3 regions of the Oryzomicrobium sp. genome follow, and region 2 is predicted to be linked to each of the others. Evidence: riboswitches for the same ligand, from Rfam matches in the RefSeq annotation. Region 2 holds a riboswitch; each other region holds the start of a gene.
The links. Region 2 has a riboswitch for cobalamin ahead of V7Z98_RS13990 (TonB-dependent receptor). Riboswitches for the same ligand answer to the same signal wherever they lie in the genome.

Region 1 (7,764 bases), on a different contig from region 2:
TCGCCATTCCGGTGATCGCCAACGGCGACATCACCACGCCGGAAAAGGCCAAGTACGTGCTCGATGCGACCGGCGCCGACGGCGTCATGATCGGCCGTGCCGCCCAGGGCCGGCCCTGGATCTTCCGCGAGATCGAGCACTACCTGAAGACCGGCGAGAAGCTGCCGCCGCCCAAGGTGAGCGAGATCCGCGAGATTCTCGGCGAGCACCTGGAAGACCTCTACGGCTTCTACGGCCTGGAGACCGGCGTGCGCGTCGCGCGCAAGCACATCTCCTGGTACACCAAGGGCTTGCCCGGTTCGGCGGCGTTCCGCTTCGCCATGAATCAACTGCCCACGGTGGAGGAGCAGCGCGCCGCCATCGCCGAGTTCTTCGACCGGCTGGCGGCCGAGCACGAGCGGTTGCACTACGAGGAAGACAGCAGCGGGGCCGTCTCGGGGGCGGCCGACGATAACGACAAGAAAGAGGTACTGGCGGCATGAGCCAAGGTAACGACATCTCGGCGTGCGTATTCGGCGCGCTGGAAAAGTATTTTCACGACCTCGACGGCGAGGAGCCGGCGGCGATCTACGACATGGTGCTCAAGAGCGTCGAGCGCCCCATGCTCGAAGTGGTGCTCAAGCAGGCCGGCGGCAACCAGACGGTGGCGGCCCAGATGCTCGGCATCAACCGCAACACCCTGCGCAAGAAACTGGTCGAGCATTCCCTGATCTGATCCCGGGGGCGGGGCCGCGCCTGGTCTTCGCCCTTGCCGTTCCGAGCGGCGACGCATTTCCGCTTATTCCGTTTTTCTTTTTTTCAGCCCGTTCCCGTCATGAAGATTCGCCAAGCCCTAATCAGCCTCTCCGACAAGCGCGGAGCCCTTGAATTCGCCCGCGGCCTCGCCGCCCAGGGCGTCAAGCTCCTGTCCACCGGCGGCACCGCCAAACTGCTCAAGGACGCCGGGCTGGACGTGACCGAGATCGGCGACTACACCGGCTTTCCGGAAATGCTCGACGGCCGGGTGAAGACCCTGCACCCGAAGGTGCACGGCGGCATCCTGGCCCGCCGCGACCTGCCCGAGCACCTGGCCACCATCGCCGCCCACGACATCCCCGCCATCGACCTGGTGTGCGTGAACCTCTACCCGTTCCGCGAGACCGTGGCCAAGGCTGGCGTGACCCTGGCTGACGCCATCGAGAACATCGACATCGGCGGCCCGGCCATGGTCCGTTCCGCCGCCAAGAACTACGCCGGCGTGGCCATCGTCACCGACCCGGACGACTACGCTCCGCTGCTCGCCGAAATGCAGGCCAACGGCGGCGCCCTGTCCCTGACCACCCGCTTCGGCCTGGCCAAGAAGGCCTTCACCCACACTGCCCGCTACGACTCGGCCATCGCCAACTGGCTGACCGGCCAGGACAACGCCGTGGCCGAGGCTCCGGAAGCCGCCGCGCCGATCCCCGCCGCCTTCCCCGAGAAGCTGCAACTGGCCTTCGACCGGGTCGAGACCCTGCGCTACGGCGAGAACCCGCACCAGCAGGCTGCCTTCTACCGCGACACCGGCTCCACCGCCGGCGCCATTGCCAACTACCACCAGCTCCAGGGCAAGGAACTGTCCTACAACAACATCGCCGACGCCGATGCCGCCTGGGAATGCGTCAAGACCTTCGACACCCCGGCCTGCGTCATCATCAAGCACGCCAACCCCTGTGGCGTGGCCATCGGCGCTACCGCCCTGGAGGCCTACGACAAGGCCTTCAAGACCGACACCACCTCCGCCTTCGGCGGCATCATCGCCTTCAACCGGGAGCTGGACGGTTCCGCCGCCACCGCCGTGGCCAAGCAGTTCGTCGAGGTGGTGATCGCCCCGGCCTTCTCCTCCGAAGCCCGCCAGATCTTCGCCGCCAAGCAGAACGTGCGCCTGCTCGAAGTGCCTCTGGAGCGCGCCTACCACGCCTTCGAGCTGAAGCGCGTCGGCGGCGGCCTGCTGGTGCAGAGCCCGGACATGTTCAACGTCCAGCCCTCCGACCTGAAGGTGGTGACCAAGAAGGCCCCCACCGACGGCCAGCTCGAAGACCTGCTGTTCGCCTACCGGGTTGCCAAGTTCGTCAAGTCCAACGCCATCGTCTTCTGCGGCGGCGGCATGACCCTGGGCGTGGGCGCCGGCCAGATGAGCCGGGTCGATTCGACCCGCATCGCCGCCATCAAGGCCCAGAACGCCGGCCTGTCCCTGGCCGGCTCCGCCGTGGCCTCCGACGCCTTCTTCCCGTTCCGCGACGGGGTGGACGTGCTGGCCGAAGCTGGCGCCGTGGCGGTGATCCAGCCCGGCGGCTCGATGCGCGACGCCGAGGTGATCGCCGCCGCCGACGAGCACGGCCTGGCCATGGTGTTCACCGGCGCCCGCCACTTCCGCCACTAAGGCCGGTCCGTGCTGCGCCGCCTAGCCGCTTCCCTGGCCCTGTGGGGCGCCCTCCTGGCGTCCCCGGGGACGGCCCTGGCCGACGATGCCGGTGCCACCGGCGCCGTGCCCGCGATCCAGGCGGACGCCGCCGGCGACTCCTGGCTCGACCGGGCCCGGCAGAAGCTGTCGACCATCTGGAACGACGGGCGCAACGAGCTGTACGTGCCCCTGGAAACCTACCACCTGCGTTCGGCCTACAGCCGCGAGAAGATCGACAGCTTCAACGAGACGCCCCTGGGCATCGGCCTGGGGCGCGGCATCTACGACGCCGACGGCGACTGGCACGGCATTTACGCCATGGGTTTCCAGGATTCCCACTACAAGCCCGAGTACATGCTCGGTTACGGCTACAAGACTTACTGGCACCTGGCCGGCGAGTTGAAGTTCGGCCTGGGCTACACCGCCTTCCTCACGGCGCGCTCCGACATTGCCCGCTACACCCCGGTGCCCGCCGTCCTGCCCATCGCCTCCCTGGAATACCGGGACGTGTCCTTCGACACCGCCTACGTGCCCGGCGGCAGCGGCTTCGGCAACATCCTCTTTTTCTGGGGCAAGGTCCGCTTCTGACGGCCCGGCCCCGCGACGCACAAACATAAGGAACGGTCCTCCATGAAAGTTCTCGTCATCGGTTCCGGCGGCCGCGAACACGCCCTGGCGTGGCGCCTCGCCCAGTCCCCCCGGGTGCACAAGGTCTACGTCGCCCCGGGCAACGCCGGCACCGCCCGGGAAGAGGCCCTGGAAAACCTGCCCATCACCGACCTCAACGCCCTGGCCGATTTCGCCGAGGCGGAAAAGATCCACATGACCGTGGTCGGCCCCGAGGCCCCCCTGGCCGCCGGCGCCGTGAACATCTTCCGCGAGCGGGGCCTGCGTGTCTTCGGCCCGACCAAGGAAGCCGCCCAGCTGGAGTCCTCCAAGGACTTCGCCAAGCGCTTCATGGCCCGCCACAACATCCCCACCGCCGGCTTCGAGACCTTCACCGACGCTGCCGCAGCCCATGCCTACGTGGACCGCCAGGGCGCCCCCATCGTCATCAAGGCCGACGGCCTGGCCGCCGGCAAGGGCGTGGTGGTGGCCATGGACCTGGCCGAGGCCCATGCCGCCATCGACGACATGCTCGGCGGCAACAAGCTCGGCGACGCCGGCGCCCGGGTGGTGATCGAGGACTTCCTCGACGGCGAGGAAGCCAGCTTCATCGTCATGGTGGACGGCAAGAACGTGCTGGCCCTGGCCTCCAGCCAGGACCACAAGCGCATCGGCGACGGCGACACCGGCCCCAACACCGGCGGCATGGGCGCCTATTCCCCGGCCCCGGTGGTCACCCCACAGATCCACGCCAAGGTGATGCGCGAGATCATCCTGCCCACGGTGCGCGGCATGGAGGCCGACGGCATCCCCTTCACCGGCTTCCTCTACGCCGGGTTGATGATCGGCAAGGACGGCGGGGTGAAGACCCTGGAGTTCAACTGCCGCATGGGCGACCCGGAAACCCAGCCGATCATGATGCGCCTCAAGTCCGACCTGGTGGCCCTGCTTGAACACGCCACCAACGGCACCCTGGACCAGATCGAGGCCGAGTGGGACCGCCGCGTCGCCCTCGGCGTGGTGCTGGCCGCCGCCAACTATCCGGACACCCCGCGCAAGGGCGACATCATCGTCGGCCTGCCCGAGGGCAACGCCGCCTCTCCCGAGTGCCACGTGTTCCACGCCGGCACCGCGCAGCAGGACGGCCGGGTGGTGGCCTCCGGCGGCCGGGTGCTGTGCGTCACCGCCCTGGGCGAGAACGTCAAGCTGGCCCAGCAGGCCGCCTACGACGCGGTGGCCACCATCCGCTTCGACGGCATGCAGTACCGCCGCGACATCGGCCACCGGGCCGTGGCGCGCTGAGCGTCATCCAGCAGCACCCATAACCATAACGACGGGCGGCCATGACCGCCCGTTTTTCCATCCCCAGCGAGACCCCTCCATGGACATCCCCCAGCTCAAAGCCTACTTCACCGGCCTCCAGACGCGCATCGTCGCCGCCCTGGAAGCCTTCGACGGCCACGCCTTCAAGACCGATGCCTGGGAGCGCCCCGAGGGCGGCGGCGGCCTGACCCGGGTGATCGAGGAGGGGGCCTTCTTCGAGCGCGGCGGCGTCAATTTCTCCCACGTCATGGGAGCGCGCATGCCGGCTTCGGCCACCGCCCACCGCCCTGAGCTGGCCGGGCGGCGCTTCGAGGCCATGGGCGTGTCCCTGGTGCTGCACCCGCGCAACCCCTACTGCCCCACCGCCCACATGAACGTGCGCGCCTTCGTCGCCTTGAAGGACGGCGAGGCCCCGGTGTGGTGGTTCGGCGGCGGCATGGACATGACCCCCTACTACCCGTGGGAAGAGGACGTGCGCCACTTCCACAGTACCTGCAAGGCGGCCCTGGCTCCCTTCGGCGCCGACGTCTATCCGCGCTACAAGACCTGGTGCGACGAGTACTTCTTCTTGAAGCACCGCAACGAGCCCCGCGGCGTGGGCGGCGTGTTCTTCGACGATCTGGGGGCCGACGGGCTGGTGCCCTTCGAGCAGGCTTTCGCCCTCACTCAGGCGGTGGGCGACGCCTTCGTGCCGGCCTACCTGCCGGTGCTGGATGCGCGCCGCGACACGCCCTACGGCGAGCGGGAGCGGGACTTCCAGGCCTACCGGCGCGGCCGCTACGTGGAATTCAACCTGGTGTTCGACCGGGGCACCCTGTTCGGCCTGCAATCCGGCGGCCGCACCGAGTCGATCCTGATGTCCCTGCCGCCGGTGGTGAAGTGGCGCTACGACTGGCACCCGGAGCCGGGCAGTCCGGAAGCGAAGCTCTACGACGAGTTCCTCCGTCCCCGCGACTGGGCGTGAGGTATTTCCCCGGAGCCGCGCCGATAGGCGCTCTCCAGGGAGGCGTCGCTGAAACCAAGGCGGGGCGCGGAGTTCCAGGTGGCATGTCCGGAACCCCGCGCCCCGCTTGGCTTTTGGCCCGGTCCCCTTGGGGGTGCTGCGCCCTGTCATATGCGATCGGTCTGGACTGGGGTGATGACGCTGCTATACTCGCCCCTCGCGGTCGTGCCCGAGCGGTGCGGCCGACAGATCGCGCCGGTGCCTCGCCAGAGGCTTAAAACGGGAATGCGGTGCAGGCGGTTTTTCCGCCCAATTCCGCAGCTGTCCCTGCAACTGTAAGCGGCGAACGAGAAGCGCACGCGGACGGGAATCGCCCCGCTCCGCCGCCACTGGGCCCAATCCATGCCTCACGGATTGCCTGGGAAGGCCGCACTTCGAGTCTTGACCCGCGAGCCAGGAGACCTGCCGGCGTCTGGTCGCTCTTGCTTTGGCCCAGGGGATGGCCGAGGCACGGTGTCCTTCCGTCTGAGCGACGAACGAAGCGGCGAGGGCCGCATCGGTTCGCGCGGCAGACGTCCTTCGTGCCTCCTCCCGCGCCACCGACCGTTCGTGACGGCATGCCCTCGCCTTGTCGCAACCAGTCGACGGGGGAGACATGCGTCCACCTGCCTTATTCCGCTGCGCGCCGCGCACCGCCAACGCCCTGCTGTGCGCTGCCGCCTTGATCCCGGCTGCCGCCCTGGCCGCCGATTCCGATTCTGCCTCCGGCACCGAGACCGCCCTGGCCCCCATCCGGGTCACCGGCAGCCGCATCGACCTGCGCGAGGAGCTGTCGCCCGGGGTGGTGTCCGTGGCCTACCCGGACGACGTCAAGGGCGAGCACAAATCCATCCCCGAACTGCTCGACCAGATTCCCGGCGTCTATGTGCGCCGCGTGTCGGGCAGCGGCAGCTACACCACCGCCACCATCCGCGGCAGCGCCCCCAGCCAGGTCAACATCTACATCGACGGGGTGCCGCTCAATACCGCCAGCGAAACGGCAGCGGACCTGTCCACCCTGCCGATCAGCAACGTGGAGCGGGTCGAGGTCTATCGCGGCACTACGCCGGCCCGCTTTTCCGGCGCGCCGATCGGCGGGGCCATCAACATCGTCACCAAGAAACCCGCGGGGTTCAGCGGCAGCGTTTCGGTCGGCGCCCGGTCCTTCGGCGGCGCGCAGCAGAGCGCCAACCTGAATGTGCCGCTGCTGGGCGGCAACCTGCTGATCGGCCTGGACAACGACCGCAGCGATGGCGATTTCAAGTACAAGAACTACGCGGTCGGCGGGCTCAAGAACCTGGTGTTCGGCGACGGGGTTTCGTATCTCGCCGATTCCGGCGACAGAACGACCGACATCAAGACGGGCCGGACGATTCCAGAAGAGCGCCGGCGCATGAACAACAAATCCGAGAAGCAGAACGTCCTGCTCAAATGGCAGGACGAGCGCTTCGTCCTCAAGTTCGCCCAGACCGACATGGAGCGCTATCTGCCCGCCGTGGTATTGACCGCGTCGTCCGGAATCGGCGCGCAAACCACGGATCTGCCCTGGGTGGACACGTTTTATCGCCAGCGCCGCCAGCAGCGGATCGAGCAGCAGGAGGGACTGGCGGGCTGGCGGGACAACTTCGGCAATCTGGGCCTCAGCCTCAACCTCACCTGGTTGGACAAAAACCAGACGTTCCGCAACCTGGACTTCAATCCGGCCACCAACTATATCGGTGAGCGCTGGACCGACTACCGGACCAAACGCTACGGCATCGCCGGCGACGCCACCTACGCCTTCGGCGATGGCGGCGCCTTTTCCCACCTGTTCGAGATCCACGCCGAGCGTTATTGGGAAACCCTGTTTTCGGACATCAGCGGCCGCACGCCGGCCTCCGACTTCATCCCCGAATTCCGCCGCATCAAGACCAACCTGCAAGTCCAGGACACGGTTACCGTCGCCGCCCTGGGCAACCTGCAGGTCACGCCCATCGGCCGCCTGGAAAAGCTCGAAGGCCCGGTCATCGGCAGCCGCTGGTCGCCCCTGGCCGGCCCCGCCGGGCAATACGACTGGGAGCCCACCGGCAGCCTGAGCGTGAAGAAGCATTTCACCAGCGGCTGGCAGGTGTTCGGCAACTACGGCAATTACATCCGTTACCCCAATTTCTACGAAATCTACGGTAACGGCATCGGCTACGTGCCGGGGGCCGACAGCAACGGCCGGGCCATCCAGTTGAAGCCGGAAACCGGGCGCAACGGCGACTTCGGTTTTGGTTGGGACGGCCGCCTGGGCGAAAAGCTGCGCGGGGGCTTCCGCCTCACCTATTTCCAGCGCGAGGCCGACAACGCCATCACCCTGTACGCGACGCCGCTTGCGGCCAAGTACATCAACTCCGGCGACACCCTGACCCAGGGGGTGGAGCTGGAAGGCAAGCTGGCCTGGAGCGAC
Region 2 (7,764 bases):
CCCTCTACGACCGCTACTTCCTGCACGAGGACGAGCAGCGCATCGAGCTGCCGCAAACCTTCTTCATGCGCGTGGCGATGGGCCTGGCCCTGAATGAGATCGACCGGGAAGCCCGGGCCATCGAGTTCTACAACCTGCTCTCGTCCTTCGACTTCATGAGCAGCACGCCGACCCTGTTCAACAGCGGCACCCGCCATTCCCAGCTGTCGTCCTGCTACCTGACCACCGTCTCCGACGACCTGGAAGGCATCTACCAGTCGGTCAAGGAAAACGCCCTGCTGCAAAAGTACGCCGGCGGCCTGGGCAACGACTGGACCCCGGTGCGGGCCCTGGGCAGCCGCATCAAGGGCACCAACGGCAAGAGCCAGGGGGTGATCCCCTTCCTCAAGGTGGTCAACGACACCGCCGTGGCGGTGAACCAGGGCGGCAAGCGCAAGGGGGCGGTGTGCGCCTACCTGGAGAGCTGGCACCTGGACATCGAGGAATTCCTCGAACTGCGCAAGAACACCGGCGACGAGCGCCGCCGCACCCACGACATGAACACGGCCAACTGGATTCCCGACCTGTTCATGCAGCGGGTGCTGGCCGGGGCCGACTGGACCCTGTTCTCCCCCAGCGACACGCCCGACCTGCACGACAAGTACGGCAAGGCCTTCGAAGCCGCCTACACCGCCTACGAGGCCAAGGCCGACCGGGGCGAGATCAAGCTGTTCAAGCGCATTCCCGCCGTGCAGCTGTGGCGCAAGATGCTGACCATGCTGTTCGAGACCGGCCATCCCTGGATCACCTTCAAGGACGCCTGCAACCTGCGCTCGCCCCAGCAGCACGTGGGCACCGTGCATAGCTCCAACCTGTGCACCGAGATCACCCTCAACACCTCCGACACCGAGACCGCGGTGTGCAACCTGGGCTCGGTGAACCTGCCGGCCCACCTGGTGCAGGTGGACGGCCAGTGGACCCTGGATCAGGCCAAGCTCAAGCGCACCATCCGCACCGCCATGCGCCTGCTCGACAACGTGGTGGACATCAACTTCTACGCCACCCCCAAGGCGCGCAACGCCAACGTGCGGCACCGCCCGGTGGGCCTGGGCATCATGGGCTTCTCCAACTGCCTCCAGGAAATGGGCCTGCCCTACGCCTCGGACGAGGCAGTGGTCTTCGCCGACCGTTCCATGGAAGCGGTGTGCTACCACGCCTACTGGGCCTCCACCGACCTGGCCGAGGAGCGGGGCCGCTACTCCAGCTTCACCGGCAGCCTGTGGGACAAGGGCATCCTGCCCCTCGACTCCCTGCAACTGCTCGAAGACGCCCGGGGCGGTTTCGTCGAGGTGGACCGCGGCGCCACCCTGGACTGGGAGGCCCTGCGCCAGCGCATCGCCCAGGTGGGCATGCGCAACTCCAACTGCGTGGCCATCGCCCCCACCGCCACCATTTCCAACATCGTCGGCCTCTCGGCCTCGATCGAGCCCGAGTACCAGAACCTCTACGTGAAATCGAACCTGTCCGGCGAGTTCACCGTGGTGAACGACGCCCTGGTGCGCGACCTCAAGGCCCAGGGCCTGTGGGACGAGGTGATGGTGGCCGACCTCAAGTACTTCGACGGGTCCCTGGCCCCCATCGACCGCATCCCGGCCGAGCTCAAGGCCCGCTACGCCACCGCCTTCGAGATCGACCCGGTGTGGCTGATCGAGGCCGCGGCGCGGCGCCAGAAGTGGATCGACCAGGCTCAGTCCCTCAACCTGTACGTGGCCGTGGCCTCGGGCAAGAAGCTGGACGAAATCTACAAGCTGGCCTGGAAGCGCGGCCTCAAGACCACCTACTACCTGCGCACCCTGGGCGCCACCGCCATGGAAAAGACCGGCGCGCCGATCGACCGGGCGGCCGTGTCTGCCGCCCCGGCCGAACCCAAGTTCTGCTCCATCGACAACCCGGATTGCGAGGCCTGCCAATGAGCGCCTTCCTGCTCAACGACTGGGACGACGGCCCCGCCGTCGCAACGCCCCCTGCCCAGGCCCCTGCGCCAAACCCCGCGCCCATGGCCGATCTCCAGGCAGGAATCTTGGAAAGCCGCGCCCCTATTGGTTCTTCGACCATGCCGACCGGAGAACAAGCACTGGCGCGGGCTTCCACCTTGCATCCGGCAGGGTTGTCCCTCGCCCCGATCAACCCGGAGGACAAGCGGGTGGTGAACGGCAAGGCCGACATCAACCAGCTCGCCCCCTTCAAGTACCCCTGGGCCTGGGAGTTCTTCCTCAACGCCAACCGCAACCACTGGACGCCCCTGGAAATCTCCATGGCCCAGGACGTGCACGACTACAACCACAAGCTGACGCCGGCGGAGCGCCACGTCTTCGAGAACGTGCTGTCCTACCTGACCACCTCCGACATCCTGGCCATGCGCAACATCGGCCTGGCGGTGATGGAAAAGATGAGCGCCCCGGAATTGCAGATCTACCAGGCCCGCCAGGTCTACGAAGAGGCCCTGCACACCTGGACCTACCAGCACTGCATCGAGAGCCTGGGCCTCAACCAGCAGGAGATCTACAACCGCTACCGGGTGGTGCCGCAGATCCACGGCAAGATCGCCCTGGCCAACCGGCGCCTGGAGCGGGTGATGCGCTCCGACTTCGACCTCACCGACCGGGACAACCTGCACGAATTCGCCCTCTCCTACCTGTTCTTCGCCGGCATCTTCGAAGGCTGCTGGTTCTACAACGGCTTCACCCCCATCTTCGCCCTGCAACGCCGGGGCCTGATGAAGGGCACCGCCGAGCAGCTGCAATACATCATGCGCGACGAGGTGCTGCACTGCGCCTTCGGCATCCGGGTGGTGCGCCAGCTGTTGCAGGAAGAGAACCTGACCCTGGACCCGGCCGCCGTGAAGGCCCTGTGGGAAGAAGCGGAAGCGGCCGAAGCGGCCTACGCCGGCTACATCCTGCGGGAGCCCATCCTGGGCTACAACGCCGACCTGCACCGGGGCCAGTTCCGCTTCATCGCCAACCGCCGCGCCCGCCAGCTGGGCCTCTCCGAGCCTTTCCCCGGAGCCGAGAACGTGCTGCCCTGGCTCGACGAGCAGGCCAACATGCGCAAGGAGAAGAACTTCTTCGAGACCCGGGTCACCGAGTACCAGACCGGCGGCGCCCTGGCCTGGGAATGACGCCCCGCCGGCCGGGAGCCACGGAGCACCTGGCCGAAGCCAGGTCAGACTTTGGTCATAATTGTTCCAAAACGCGCTATCATCGCCCCTCTTTCCGGACGGGACGGCCCTGCCGACCGGAACACGACACGCAGTACAGGGCCACGCAGTCAAAGGTGTCCGGCGGCAGCAGCCGCCGGGTGAAACGGGAACGAAGTAACGGCCTAACCGCCGCCAAGCTTCGGCTGCCCCCGCAACGGTAAGTGAGCGCGGATGCGCCACGGCCCCTCCTCCCCGGAAGGGCCAGCCACTGAAACCGCACGTGACCCCGGATTTCCGGGCGCGCGACGGCTTCGGGAAGGCGACGCATCAAATCTCACGAGCCCGGAGACCGGCCTTTGACGCCAACGTGCCGACCGCTTTCGCCAGCGGTCGCCAAGGCACGAGCCAAGCACCGGTCGCGGGGATGCGAACGGAGCCGCGTAGCGAAAAGCCCGGGTCGCCCCTAGCCGCACCATGCCCGTCCTCCGCGCACCGCCATTCCGGCGCGCCGCCTTTTCACCGCTGCTCCCTCCGCCCGGCCGGTCATCGACTGGAGTCACGAGAGAGCATGCGCAGCACCACCAAGAAAAAGATCATCGCCACCGCCATCGCCGCCTGTTTCACCCAGGCCGGCGCCTTCGGCGAGGAACGGGAACCCGACAACGACAAGCACCTGGCCAACGTGGTGGTCAGCGCGGCGCGGATCGCCCAGAGCACCCTGGAAGCCCCCGCCAGCGTCACCCTGGTCGATAGCGACACCCTGGACGCCTCCGGCGCCGTTCGGGTCGGCGACGCCCTCACCGCCAAGGTACCCAGCCTTTATCTGCGCGGCGGCCTGGGCAACACCTCGCGCATCAACAGCGCCCCCATCGTTTCCCTGCGCGGCCAATCCCAGGGCCGGGTGAAGATGATGGTGGACGGCATCAGCCTGAGCGACGGCAACAGCGGCGGCCTGTCCAGCCTGCTGGGGCTCAACGTCGGCGACGTGGAACGCATCGAGGTGGTACCCGGCCCCGGCTCCGCCCTGTACGGCAGCGACGCCATCGGCGGGGTGGTGAACATCATCTCCAAGGCCCCGACCAAACTGGAAATCGACGCCAAGATCAGCCGCGGCTTCGGCGACGGCGAGCGCAACGCGGTGGAAGCCAGCTACCGCAACAAGTGGGCAAACGGCCTGGCTGCCTCCATCGGCATCGGCTACGAGGACATGGCCGGCTACGCCAAGAACGACTTGGTGGTGGTGCCGGTCGGCACCACGGGCACCGGCAGCAATGCCGTCCAGGGCGGCCAGCGCACCACTACCGTCACAGGCGCGCCGGCCTACATCGTCGGCGACAAGGGCGCCACACCGTCCCACGCCGCCTTCGCCAACGCCAAGTTCTACTTCGACATCGACGCCCAATCGCGGCTGTTCGCCGGCTTCGCCCGGACCGAGGGCAAGATGGGCTACCAGAACTTCAACAACTACCTGACCCGCAACGGTGTGCCCCTGGCCCTGCCGGCGAGCAACGTCTCGATCAACGGCGACAAGCTCGGCTCCCTCAAGGAAAGCAGCTTCTGGAATTCCAGCAACCCCAACAGCCGCGAAGAGAACCGCTACTTCGCAGGCTACGACGGCAAGGTGGGAAGCGCCGACCTCAAGGTCAACCTCGGCTACTTCGACCGGGACAACTACTACGTCGGCGCCGGTACCGGGGCCACCTTCGCCGGAGGGCCAGGCACCAGCACCAACACGCCCAACACCACCCTGGATGCCTCCGCCCAGGTGGGCTTCGGCATTGGCGAGCACCACTACCTGATCGCCGGGGTGGCCGCCAACCGCAGCACCCTGAACCGCAAGGTGTACCAGCTCGCCAACTGGCGCCAGCCGGAAAACAGCCGCACCGGCGCACTGAACGAGGAATCCTCGGGCAACAGCGACACCCGCTCCCTGTTCCTCCAGGATCAGATCTTCCTCACCGACGCCTTCACCCTCTACGTGGGCGGACGCTACGACTACTGGACCACCCGGGGCGTGGCCAAGAAGTATGTGGGCACCCCGGTCGGTACGGTGGATTCGCCCGAGCGCTCCGACTCAGGCTTCTCGCCCAAGGTCGCCGCGGTCTACCGCTGGAACGAGCGCCTCACCCTGCGCAGCTCCCTCGGCACCGCCTTCCGCACTCCGTCCAACTACGAGATGTACGCCACCCCCAGCGTGAGCGGCAGCCGCCTGCTCATCGCCGACCCGACCCTGAAGCCGGAAACGGCCACCTCCTGGGACCTGGGAGCGGAAGTCGCCCTGCCCGGCAACGGCTTCGCCAAGGCCACCTATTACCGTACCCGGCTGGACGACATGATCTACCGCAAGACCAGCCCCTACAGCGGCCCCCTGGTCGGCGTCACCACCAACGCCACCATGACCAACGCCGGCGCCGCCCGGATCGAGGGCATCGAACTGAGCGGCGAGATGCCCCTGACCGGCTGGCTGCGGGCGTCGGCCAGCTACACCTGGACCGACAGCGAGATCACCCGCGACGACAGCAACAGCGGCCTGCTTGGCAAGCGCCTGCGCTACGTGCCCAAGAACATGGCCAGCGTCGCCCTGGACGCCCAGTGGCAGAAGTGGCGCGGCTACCTCTCGGCCATCTACACGGGCCAGCAGTTCAGCAACGAGGACAACAGCGACGTGGTCAAGGACGTCTTCGGCGGCACCAGCAAGTACTGGCTGGCCAACCTGCGGGTCAGCTACCAGATCGACAAGCACCTCAAGGCCAGCGTGGCGGTGAACAACCTGCTCGACCAGAAGTACTACGAGTACTACCTGATGCCCGGGCGCTACACCACTGTCGAACTGAGCGCCTCGTTCTGACACCTCCGGAGAACGCCCCATGGAAATCGTCACCCTCATCGAGCACCTGCTCTACCAGGTCTCCACCGCCCTCTACCTGCCGGTGATCGGCGGCTGCGCCCTGCTCGTCTGCTACATGCCGGTGCAGCTCGGCATGGCCCTGTTCGAAGCCTGGCAACGCCAGCGCGGGCGTTTTCCCGACCGGGACGGCTTTTCCCGCCGCCTGGCCCTGCTGCGCGGCCGCCACCGCCATGCGCCCCAGCGCCTGGCGATCGAGGTGGAGCGCCAGCTCCAGGCCGAGGAGCTGGCGCTGTCGCGGCGCCTCGATCGCATCCGCTTCGTCATCAAGGTGGGGCCGGCCCTGGGGTTGATGGGCACCCTGATCCCCATGGGCATTTCGCTGGCGGCCCTGGCCGAGGGCAACATCCCGAAGATGGCCGGCAGCATGGTCACCGCCTTCACCGCCACCGTGGCCGGCCTGGGCGCCGGGGTGCTGGCCTACCTGATCGCCCTGTCCCGGGAGCGCTGGGTGCGCGCCGACGTGCGCGAGATGGCCCACGACGCCGAGTTGGCCCTGGCCGACGCCGGACTGCCCCAGCCCCACCACCTGCAAGCGGAGGCCGACGATGCGGTTGCTGCAGCGGCGTAGGCGCTTCTCCCTGGACGGCGAGGCCCTGGAAGACCCCATCGCCGGGGTCGCCAACCTGTTCGACGCCAGCATCGTCTTCATCGTCTCGATGATGATCGCCCTGTTCATGGCCTACAACATGATGGACCTGCTCGACCCCACCTCCGAGGTGACCCTGGTGAAGAAGAACGCCAGCGGCGAGATGGAGATCATCACCAAGAAGGGCAACGAGATCAAAGCCTCCAAGGTCACCGACGAGAAGCTCTCGGGCCGGGGCGAACGCCTCGGCACCGCCTACAAGCTGCCCGACGGGAGGGTCGTCTATGTTCCGGGCAACTGATCTGCTCACCACCGCCCTGCGCGGCCTGCTGCTCTGCCTGTGCCTGGGCGGCGCGGCCTGGGCCAAGCCCCTGTCGGTGGTGCTCATCCCCGGCGACCCGGCCACCCTGCCGGCGGTGGGAGCGGTCAAGCAGCTGCGCCAGCAGGCCCGGGACCGGACCGTGCCCGAGGCCGAACGGCGGGCCTTGGCCCAGGTGCGTTTCCACATCGTTTCCTCCACCCAGCTCTCCGCCGCCGACCTGGAGACCCTGGCCCAGGCCGATGCCGCCCTGGTGTACAACATGGGCCGGGAACTGGCCGCCACCATCACCCCGGCGGTGCGCGCCATGGCCGCCCGGGGCGCCCGGGCCTACGCCGTGGGCTCGCCCTTCGAGGAAGGCGAAAAGCAGGCCGGGCTGACCCGGGACGAGACCCTGCGCGCCTACGCCCAGGCCGGCGGCCAGGACAATCTGGTGGCCATGCTGCGCCGCCTGCTGGCCCGGGACTTCAAGCAGCCCCTGGCCTACCCCGAGGCCCGGCCCTTCCCCGCCACCGGGCTGTGGGAGCCGCGCGGCAACCGGCTCTACGCCAACTTCGACGACTACGCCCGGGACTACCTGGCCCGCCACCCCGACGCCGCCGGCCGGGTATGGGTGGGGGTGCTGTTCAACCGGGTCACCGCCCAGGCCGGCAGCTCGCCGTTGCTCGAAGCCATCGTCGGCCGCCTGGAAGCCCGGGGCTTCAACGTGGTGCCGGCCTTCGGCTTTCCCTCCGAGATTCCGGCAGAACGCTATTTCCTCGACGCCCGGGGCC
Region 3 (7,764 bases), on a different contig from region 2:
ACGCCCCCGCCCAGCTCGACGAGCAACGGGTGGCCGCCGCCCAGGTGGGCTTCGCCGACCGGCTGCTGCTGACCAAGACCGACCTGGTGGACGAGGCCCGGGTGGCAGCCCTGACCGAGCGGCTGCGCCGCATCAACGCCCGCGCGCCCATCGCCCCGCCCCCGGCGGACACCAGCGTGGCCGCCCTGCTCAACCTCAACGCCTTCCACCTGGACGACGTGCTGGAAGTCGACCCCGGTTTCCTCACCGGCCACCACCCCCAGGGCCTGGCCCGCAGCGGCATCGCCACTGCCGGGGAGCACACCCGCTCCTGGGACGACGACGTCTCATCCCTGGTGCTGCACCACCCCGGCGAGGTGGACGTGGCGCGCATCGGCGCCTACGTGGAAGGGCTGCTGGAGGCCAACGGCAACGACATGCTGCGCTACAAGGGCGTGCTGGCCGTGCGCGGCAACCCGCAGCGCCTGGTCTTCCAGGGCGTGCACCGCATCACCGGCTTCGACTACGGCCGCCCCTGGGGCGAGGGCGAAACCCGGGAGAGCCGCATCGTCATCATCGGCCGCCGCCTGGACGCCGCCGCCATCGAGGCCGGCTTCCAAGCGGCGTGCCAGTGAGGCGCGCCGCCGGCCCACTCCCGTCACCGGCTCCGTAGCGCTGAAAACGGCCAGGCCTCCACCCGGGAGGCCTGGCCAGTAGTCCAGGGTGGCCCACGAGCCGCCCTGTCGTTTGTCTTGCCGGTTGCGCTCAGTGCTGCGAACCGCGCCTACCCCTGCGCCGCCTCGGCAACGAAAATCTCCACCCGGCGGTTCTTCGCCCGGCCGGCGGCGGTGCCGTTGTCGGCTACCGGCTCCCGGGCGCCCCGGCCGTCGATGCTGATGCGGTTCATCGCCACGCCCCGCTCCACCAGGTAGTCCCGGGTGGAGCTGGCCCGGTTCACCGACAGGGGCTGGTTGATCGCGTCCGACCCGGTGTTGTCGGTATGGCCGACGATGCGCACCGTGGTCACCGGGTTCTGGTTCAGGGTGGTGGCGAAGCGATCCAGGATCGGCCGCATGTTCGGCTTGACCACGTAGCTGCCGGTGTCGAAGGAAATGTCGCTGGGAATGTCGAGCTTCAACTGGTTATCGGCGGTCTGGCTGACCTTCACCCCGGTGCCCTGGGTGGCCTGCTCCATGGCCGCCTTCTGCTCCTGCATGTGCCGCGACCACAGGTAGCCGCCCCCCGCCCCCAGGGCGCCGCCGATCACCGCTCCGGTGGCCGCGCCGCGCCCGCCGTGGGTCGCGCCGCCCACCACCGCCCCGGCCAGGGCCCCGATGGCCGCCCCGGTCCCGGTGGTGCGCTGGGTTTCGCTCATGTCGGCACAACCGCCCAGGCCGCCGACCCCGATCACCACAGCCGCAAGCGCGGCGCCGATCCTGTTCATGTTCCCGCCTCCGTTGAGGGTTGGTGAACATTCACTATAGCCAAACCCGGCACCACGGCATTGCCGCTATGGGCGCGATATTCCGCCACCCGGGCAAAATCTGGGCGGCACAGCCCTCACAGCCACTTCGCCCGCTTGAAGCGGTAGTACAGGTAGCCGCAGGTGGCCGCGATCAGGCCCAGGGCCATGGGGTAGCCGAATTCCCAGTCCAGTTCGGGCATGGCCTTGAAGTTCATGCCCCAGATGCCGGCGAAGGCGGTGGCCACGGCGAAGATACCGGCCCAGGCGGCCAGCTTCTTGTTCACCTCGTTTTCTTCGATGGCGACCATGGACAGGTTGACCTGCATGGCGGTGCCGATGGTGTCCCGGCAGGCGTCAAGGGAGGCGTTGATGCGGGCCAGGTGGTCGATCACGTCGCGGAAGTAGTGCTGGCTGCGAGCGCAGACCTCGGGCACCCGGCCGCCGGTGAGCTTGCCGGCGGCTTCCAGCAGGGGCGTCACGGCGTGGCGCAGCTCGGTGACTTTGCGCTTCAGTTCGTACAGCCGCTCGATGTTGGAACGGGCGGCGCCCTTGGCGAAGATGTGCTCCTCGACGATTTCCAGCTCCGCCTCCAATTCGCTCAACACCGGGAAGTAGCGATCGACCACTGCGTCCATCAGGGCGTAGAAGACGAAACCCGAGCCGTCCTTGAGGCGCTGCGGCTCCCGCTCGCAGCGGCCGCGCACGCCGAGGAAGTCGTGGCTGCTGCGGTTGCGCACCGAGAGCACGTAGTTGTGGCCGACGAAGACGTCCACCTCGCCGCAGTTCAGTTCCCCGTCCTGCATCTCGACCAGCTGCATGACGGCGAACAGGGAATCGCCGTATTCCTCCACCTTGGGCCGCTGGTGGCCGTGCAGGGCGTCTTCCACGGCCAGTTCGTGGAGATGGAACTCCTGGCGCATTTCCTCCAGCTCGTCCCGGGTGGCGTCGCGCAGGGCGACCCAGACGAAACAGCCGGGGATGGCCAGGTAATCGCTGATTTCGGCGATGGTGATGTCGGCGAGTTTCTTGCCTTCTTGGTAGGCGGCACAGTTGATGAGCATGGCGGTGCGTAGGGTGCCCGGCGGAGCGGACGTGGCAGGGTTCGCGGGAGACGCCGTCGCCGGCGCGCTAGAATCCTCACCATAACCACAGAACGGAGGACCGTCCATGCCCCGCCATACCAAGATCGTCGCCACCCTCGGCCCCGCCTCCAGCGATGCCGACACCCTGACCCGCATGATCGCCGCCGGGGTGGACGTGGTGCGGCTCAATTTTTCCCACGGCAAGGCCGAGGACCACGTCGCCCGGGTCAAGGCCGTGCGCACCGCCGCCGAGCAGGTGGGCCGCCCGGTGGGCATCCTGGCCGACCTGCAAGGGCCGAAGATTCGCGTCGGCAAGTTCGCCGAGGGCAAGGTGACCCTGGCCAAGGGCCAGGCCTTCATCCTCGACGCGGCCTGCAACCTGGGCAATGACGAGCGTGTCGGCCTCGATTACAAGGACCTGCCCAAGGACGTGTCCGCCGGCTCGGTGCTGCTGCTCGACGACGGCCGCATCGTCCTTGACGTGGTGCGGGTGGCCGGGCCGGAAATCCACTGTACGGTGCGCCACGGCGGCGAGCTGTCCAACAACAAGGGCATCAACCGCCAGGGCGGCGGCCTGTCCGCCCCGGCCCTGACCGCCAAGGACATGGAGGATTTGAAGATCGCCGCCCAGCTGGGCGTCGATTTCCTTGCCGTGTCCTTCCCCAAGAGCGCCGCCGACATGTACATGGCCCGCCAGCTGATGCGCGCCGCCGGCGGCCGGGCCCTGCTGATCGCCAAGATCGAGCGCACCGAGGCGGTGGAGAACCTGGCCGAGGTGCTCGATGCCTCCGACGGGGTGATGGTGGCCCGGGGCGACCTGGCGGTGGAAGTGGGCGACGCCGCCGTGCCAGCCTTGCAGAAGAAGATGATCCGCATGGCCCGGGAGAAGAACAAGGTGGCGATCACCGCCACCCAGATGATGGAATCCATGATCCACTCGCCGGTGCCGACCCGGGCCGAAGTGTCCGACGTGGCCAACGCCGTGCTCGACGGCACCGACGCGGTGATGCTGTCGGCCGAGACCGCCTCGGGCCATTACCCGGTGGAAACGGTGGAGGCCATGGTGCGGGTGTGCGTCGAGGCCGAGCGCTCGGCCGAGGTCACCCTGGACCGGGAATTCCTCGACCGGATATTCACCCGCATCGACCAGTCGGTGGCCATGGCCGCCATCTGGACCGCCCACCACCTCAAGGTGAAGGCCATCGCCGCCCTGTCCCAGTCTGGCTCCACCGCCCTGTGGATGAGCCGGCTCAACTGCGGCGTGCCGGTCTATGCCCTCACCCCCGAAGCCTCTGCCGTGGGGCGCATGACCCTCTACCGGGAAGTCTGTCCCCTGCTCATGGGCGAGCAGCACACCGACCGGGAACTGCTGCTGGCCGACGCCGAGCAGCTGCTGCTGGCCAAGGGCGTGGTGGAAAAGGGCGACCTGATCGTGCTCACCATCGGCGAACCGATCGGCACCCCGGGCGGCACCAACACCATGAAGATCGTGCGGGTCGGCGACCATCAGCTGCAAACCGGCTGACCCACACCGCCAAACCCCAAGCAGGACGGACATCTCCGCGATGCCTCCACCAAACCCCGCGCCCCTGGCCGATCTTGAGGCATGCCTCGTGAAGATCGGCCAGGGGCGCGGGGTTTCATCAATGGGGTGCGGAATGCAGCCGCCCGCCCCCGGGTTCAGCGGAACACGCCCAGCACCTTGAGCAGGGCCACCAGCACCACCGCCCCCAGCACGCCGAAGGCCAGGCCGGCCAGGGAGAAGGCCCCGGCCGTCTCGGCGGCGCCGATGCCGATCACGTCGCCGAACAGCCAGCGCCCCAGGGCCGAGCCGACCACCCCCACCAGGACGTTGGCGATGATGCCCTGCTGGGCATCGGTATTCATGACGCGGCTGGCGACCCAGCCGATCAGGCCGCCCACCAGCAGCGTGACGATCCAGCCCATGGCGCTCTCCTCTGCACGTTGTCATTCACAGCCGTTGGAGTGCGGCGACGGCGGAACGTTTCCGCCACCGGACTGACGGCCCCGCCCCCGCACCTGGCCTTGCCGGCTTTGCTAGAATCGCCATCGCCCGGTCCGCCGGGCAGCCACCACGCCTTCCAGGTGCCCGCAAGGGAGAATCGGGAACGCGGTGCGCCCCGCCCTGCCGGCGGGGCAATTCCGCGACGTGCCCAACGCTGTGAGGGGGACCGCCGACGCACACGCCACTGGCCACCGGGATCGCACCCTTCAGCGATCCGGGCCGGGAAGGCGCGCCGGCGGGACGATCCCGAGTCAGAAGACCGGCCAGGAAGGATTCGACGGACCGCACGGCCAGGCGGGCCCGCCACCGTTCTTCACAAGGGGACTCCATGAAGATCGAACCCATCGGCACGACCGCCGGCCATCCTTTCGCCGCACCAGCCACTCCCGCCCCGGCCGCCCCCGGCCACCAGCCGGACCCGGACTTCACCGCCGAAGCCCGGGAAGCCCTGTACCACACCATCTTTTCGCGCCGCGACGTGCGCGGCCAGTTCCTCCCCGACCCGGTGCCGGACGAGGTGCTGTCGCGCCTGCTCACCGCCGCCCACTTCGCCCCCTCGGTTGGCTTCATGCAGCCGTGGAGCTTCATCGTGGTCAAGGACCCGGCCACCAAGGCGGCGGTCCACGGCGCCTTCGACGAGGCCAACCGGGAGGCGGCGGAAATGTTCGAGCAGCACCGCCAGGGCCTCTACCGCTCGCTCAAGCTCGAAGGCATCCAGGAGGCGCCGATCAACCTGTGCATCACCTGCGACCGGGACCGGGCCGGCCCGGTGGTGATCGGCCGCACCCACCTCAAGGTGATGGACATCTACAGCGCCGTCTGCGCCGTGCAGAACCTGTGGCTGGCGGCCCGGGCCGAAGGCCTCGGGGTCGGCTGGGTGTCGATCTTCCACCAGGCGCGGCTGAAGGAAATCCTGGATATTCCCGAGCGGGTGATTCCCATCGCCTACCTGTGCATCGGCCGGGTCAGCCACTTCTACGCCAAGCCGGAACTGGAATCCGCCGGCTGGCGCTCCCGCCTGCCCCTGGAAACCCTGGTCCACGCCGAACGCTTCGGCGCCCCGGTGCCCGAGGCCCTGGTGCCCCACCTGCAAGCCGACCAGGCCCGGGCGGCCCGGGAACGCAAGCTCTGACCCCCCGCCATCGCGGCCCGTAGGCCGGGCTCCGGGAGCGCAAGGAAACGGGGTAAAATGCCCGCCTTCGCCCCCGGGGCCTTTTGCTATTTAGGAAGACCACCATGCCTCTCGTTTCGATGCGCCAACTCCTCGACCACGCTGCCGAGAATGGCTATGGCCTGCCCGCGTTCAACGTGAACAACATGGAGCAGGTCTGGGCCATCATGGAAGCCGCCAACGAGGTGAACGCCCCGGTGATCATGCAGGCTTCCGCCGGCGCCCGGAAGTACGCCGGCGAGCCGTTCCTGCGCCACCAGATCCTCGCCGCCCTGGAAGCCTATCCCCACATTCCCGTGGTGATGCACCAGGACCACGGCCAGTCCCCCGCCGTGTGCATGGCCGCCATCCGCTCCGGCTTCTCCTCGGTGATGATGGACGGCTCCCTGGAAGAGGACGGCAAGTCCGTCGCCTCCTTCGAATACAACGTGGCCGTGACCAAGAAGGTCACCGAACTGGCCCACGCCATCGGCGTGTCGGTGGAAGGCGAACTGGGCGTGCTCGGTTCCCTGGAAACCATGAAGGGCGATAAGGAAGACGGCCACGGCGCCGAGGGCACCATGACCCGCGACCAGCTGCTGACCGACCCGGACCAGGCCGCCGACTTCGTCAAGCAGACCAACTGCGACGCCCTGGCCATCGCCATCGGCACCAGCCACGGCGCCTATAAGTTCACCAAGAAGCCCACCGGCGACATCCTGGCCATCGACCGCATCGCCGAGATCCACGCCCGCATCCCCAACACCCACCTGGTGATGCACGGCTCCTCCTCCGTCCCCCAGGAGCTGCTGGAAGAAATCCGCCAGTTCGGCGGCGACATGAAGGAAACCTACGGCGTGCCCGTGGAAGAGATCGTCAAGGGCATCAAGCACGGCGTGCGCAAGGTGAACATCGACACCGACATCCGCCTGGCCATGACCGGCGCGGTGCGCCGCTACCTGGTGGAAAATCCCGCCAAGTTCGACCCCCGCGACTTCCTCAAGCCCGCCCGGGAAGCGGCCAAGAAGATCTGCGTGGCCCGCTACCAGGCTTTCGGCTGTGAGGGCCAGGCGAGCAAGATCGTGCCCGTGTCCCTGGACAAGATGGCCGAGCGCTACAAGAAGGGCGAACTGAACCAGATCGTCCGTTAAGCGTTCACCAGGCTCGCGCCTGCTCCGCACCAGGACGGCATCGCCACGGCGATGCCGTCTTGCTTGCAAGCCCCCCTGTCGCACGGGTTGCGCCCGGAGCAAAATCGCCTGAACCGGCATTCTTGTCAGCCGCCGCCCCGGCTGGCAAAGTCGACCGCCACTCTCGCCCCCACCCGCGCCCCCACCCTTTAGCCCATCCCTATGCCCGCCTTCCGCGAACACCCGCTGCGCCAGCGCCTCAACGACGAGGTCCATTCCCGGCCGCCCATGGCGCTGTCCGGGGCGGAATGGATCAGCTACCTGGCGGTGCTCCACGACGGCGGCGACGCCGCCACCGAGGAAGCCCACCTGCACCAGCTGTGCGGCGCCCTGGGCACCCAGCTGTGCCCGGTGATCCAGGGCGACCACTGGATGATGGAAGCCGGCGACCTGCGCCTGAAGTGGGAGCGGCACAACGAATTTTCCAGCTACACCTTCTTCCGCCGCCGCCAGCCCGGCGATCCCCTGTACACCTCGGCTCTGTCGGCCCTGCCGGGGGACTGGCTGGCGGGCATCCCGGGCACGGTGATGGTGGCCACCCACATCGAGCTGCGCCCCGCCGCCGACATGGCGCCGGAAGCGGTGCTGGCCGACCTGGCCCAGCGCGGCGACGCGGTGGTGGCGACCCAGGTGGCCGACAACGCTGCCTGGGTGTATTCCGACTTTCAGTTGCACGACGGCTATTCCCGCTTCCTGGTCCTCGACGACCACCTGACCCACCGCCAGGCCGGGCGCACCGTGCAGCGCCTGCTGGAGATCGAGACCTACCGGATGATGGCCCTGCTGGCCTTTCCGGTAGCCAAGGAGGTGGGCCGCTTCCTGGCCCGGGCCGAGGGCGAGCTGGCCGACCTGATGGACCGCATGGGCGAGGC

Region 1: linked by a shared signal. The riboswitch ahead of V7Z98_RS11095 (TonB-dependent receptor) and the one ahead of V7Z98_RS13990 (TonB-dependent receptor) in region 2 are both predicted to bind cobalamin.
Region 3: linked by a shared signal. The riboswitch ahead of bluB (5,6-dimethylbenzimidazole synthase) and the one ahead of V7Z98_RS13990 (TonB-dependent receptor) in region 2 are both predicted to bind cobalamin.

The regions. Positions count from the first base shown of each region.
Region 1 covers NZ_DAISLS010000010.1:86,671-94,434, forward strand. Annotated here, with positions in the region: gene dusB (tRNA dihydrouridine synthase DusB) at 1-482, shown strand, start outside; gene V7Z98_RS11070 (helix-turn-helix domain-containing protein) at 479-715, shown strand; gene purH (bifunctional phosphoribosylaminoimidazolecarboxamide formyltransferase/IMP cyclohydrolase) at 815-2,401, shown strand; gene pagP (lipid IV(A) palmitoyltransferase PagP) at 2,411-3,010, shown strand; gene purD (phosphoribosylamine--glycine ligase) at 3,053-4,330, shown strand; gene hemF (oxygen-dependent coproporphyrinogen oxidase) at 4,410-5,315, shown strand; cobalamin riboswitch at 5,534-5,778, shown strand; gene V7Z98_RS11095 (TonB-dependent receptor) at 5,950-7,764, shown strand, end outside.
Region 2 covers NZ_DAISLS010000013.1:113,717-121,480, forward strand. Annotated here, with positions in the region: gene V7Z98_RS13980 (ribonucleoside-diphosphate reductase subunit alpha) at 1-1,952, shown strand, start outside; gene V7Z98_RS13985 (ribonucleotide-diphosphate reductase subunit beta) at 1,949-3,157, shown strand; cobalamin riboswitch at 3,294-3,550, shown strand; gene V7Z98_RS13990 (TonB-dependent receptor) at 3,747-6,026, shown strand; gene V7Z98_RS13995 (MotA/TolQ/ExbB proton channel family protein) at 6,046-6,654, shown strand; gene V7Z98_RS14000 (DUF2149 domain-containing protein) at 6,632-6,973, shown strand; gene V7Z98_RS14005 (cobaltochelatase subunit CobN) at 6,957-7,764, shown strand, end outside.
Region 3 covers NZ_DAISLS010000019.1:10,043-17,806, forward strand. Annotated here, with positions in the region: gene V7Z98_RS16835 (CobW family GTP-binding protein) at 1-614, shown strand, start outside; gene V7Z98_RS16840 (OmpA family protein) at 764-1,423, opposite strand; gene corA (magnesium/cobalt transporter CorA) at 1,540-2,505, opposite strand; gene pyk (pyruvate kinase) at 2,612-4,051, shown strand; gene V7Z98_RS16855 (GlsB/YeaQ/YmgE family stress response membrane protein) at 4,207-4,473, opposite strand; cobalamin riboswitch at 4,614-4,834, shown strand; gene bluB (5,6-dimethylbenzimidazole synthase) at 4,881-5,684, shown strand; gene fba (class II fructose-bisphosphate aldolase) at 5,789-6,853, shown strand; gene V7Z98_RS16870 (DUF3422 family protein) at 7,055-7,764, shown strand, end outside.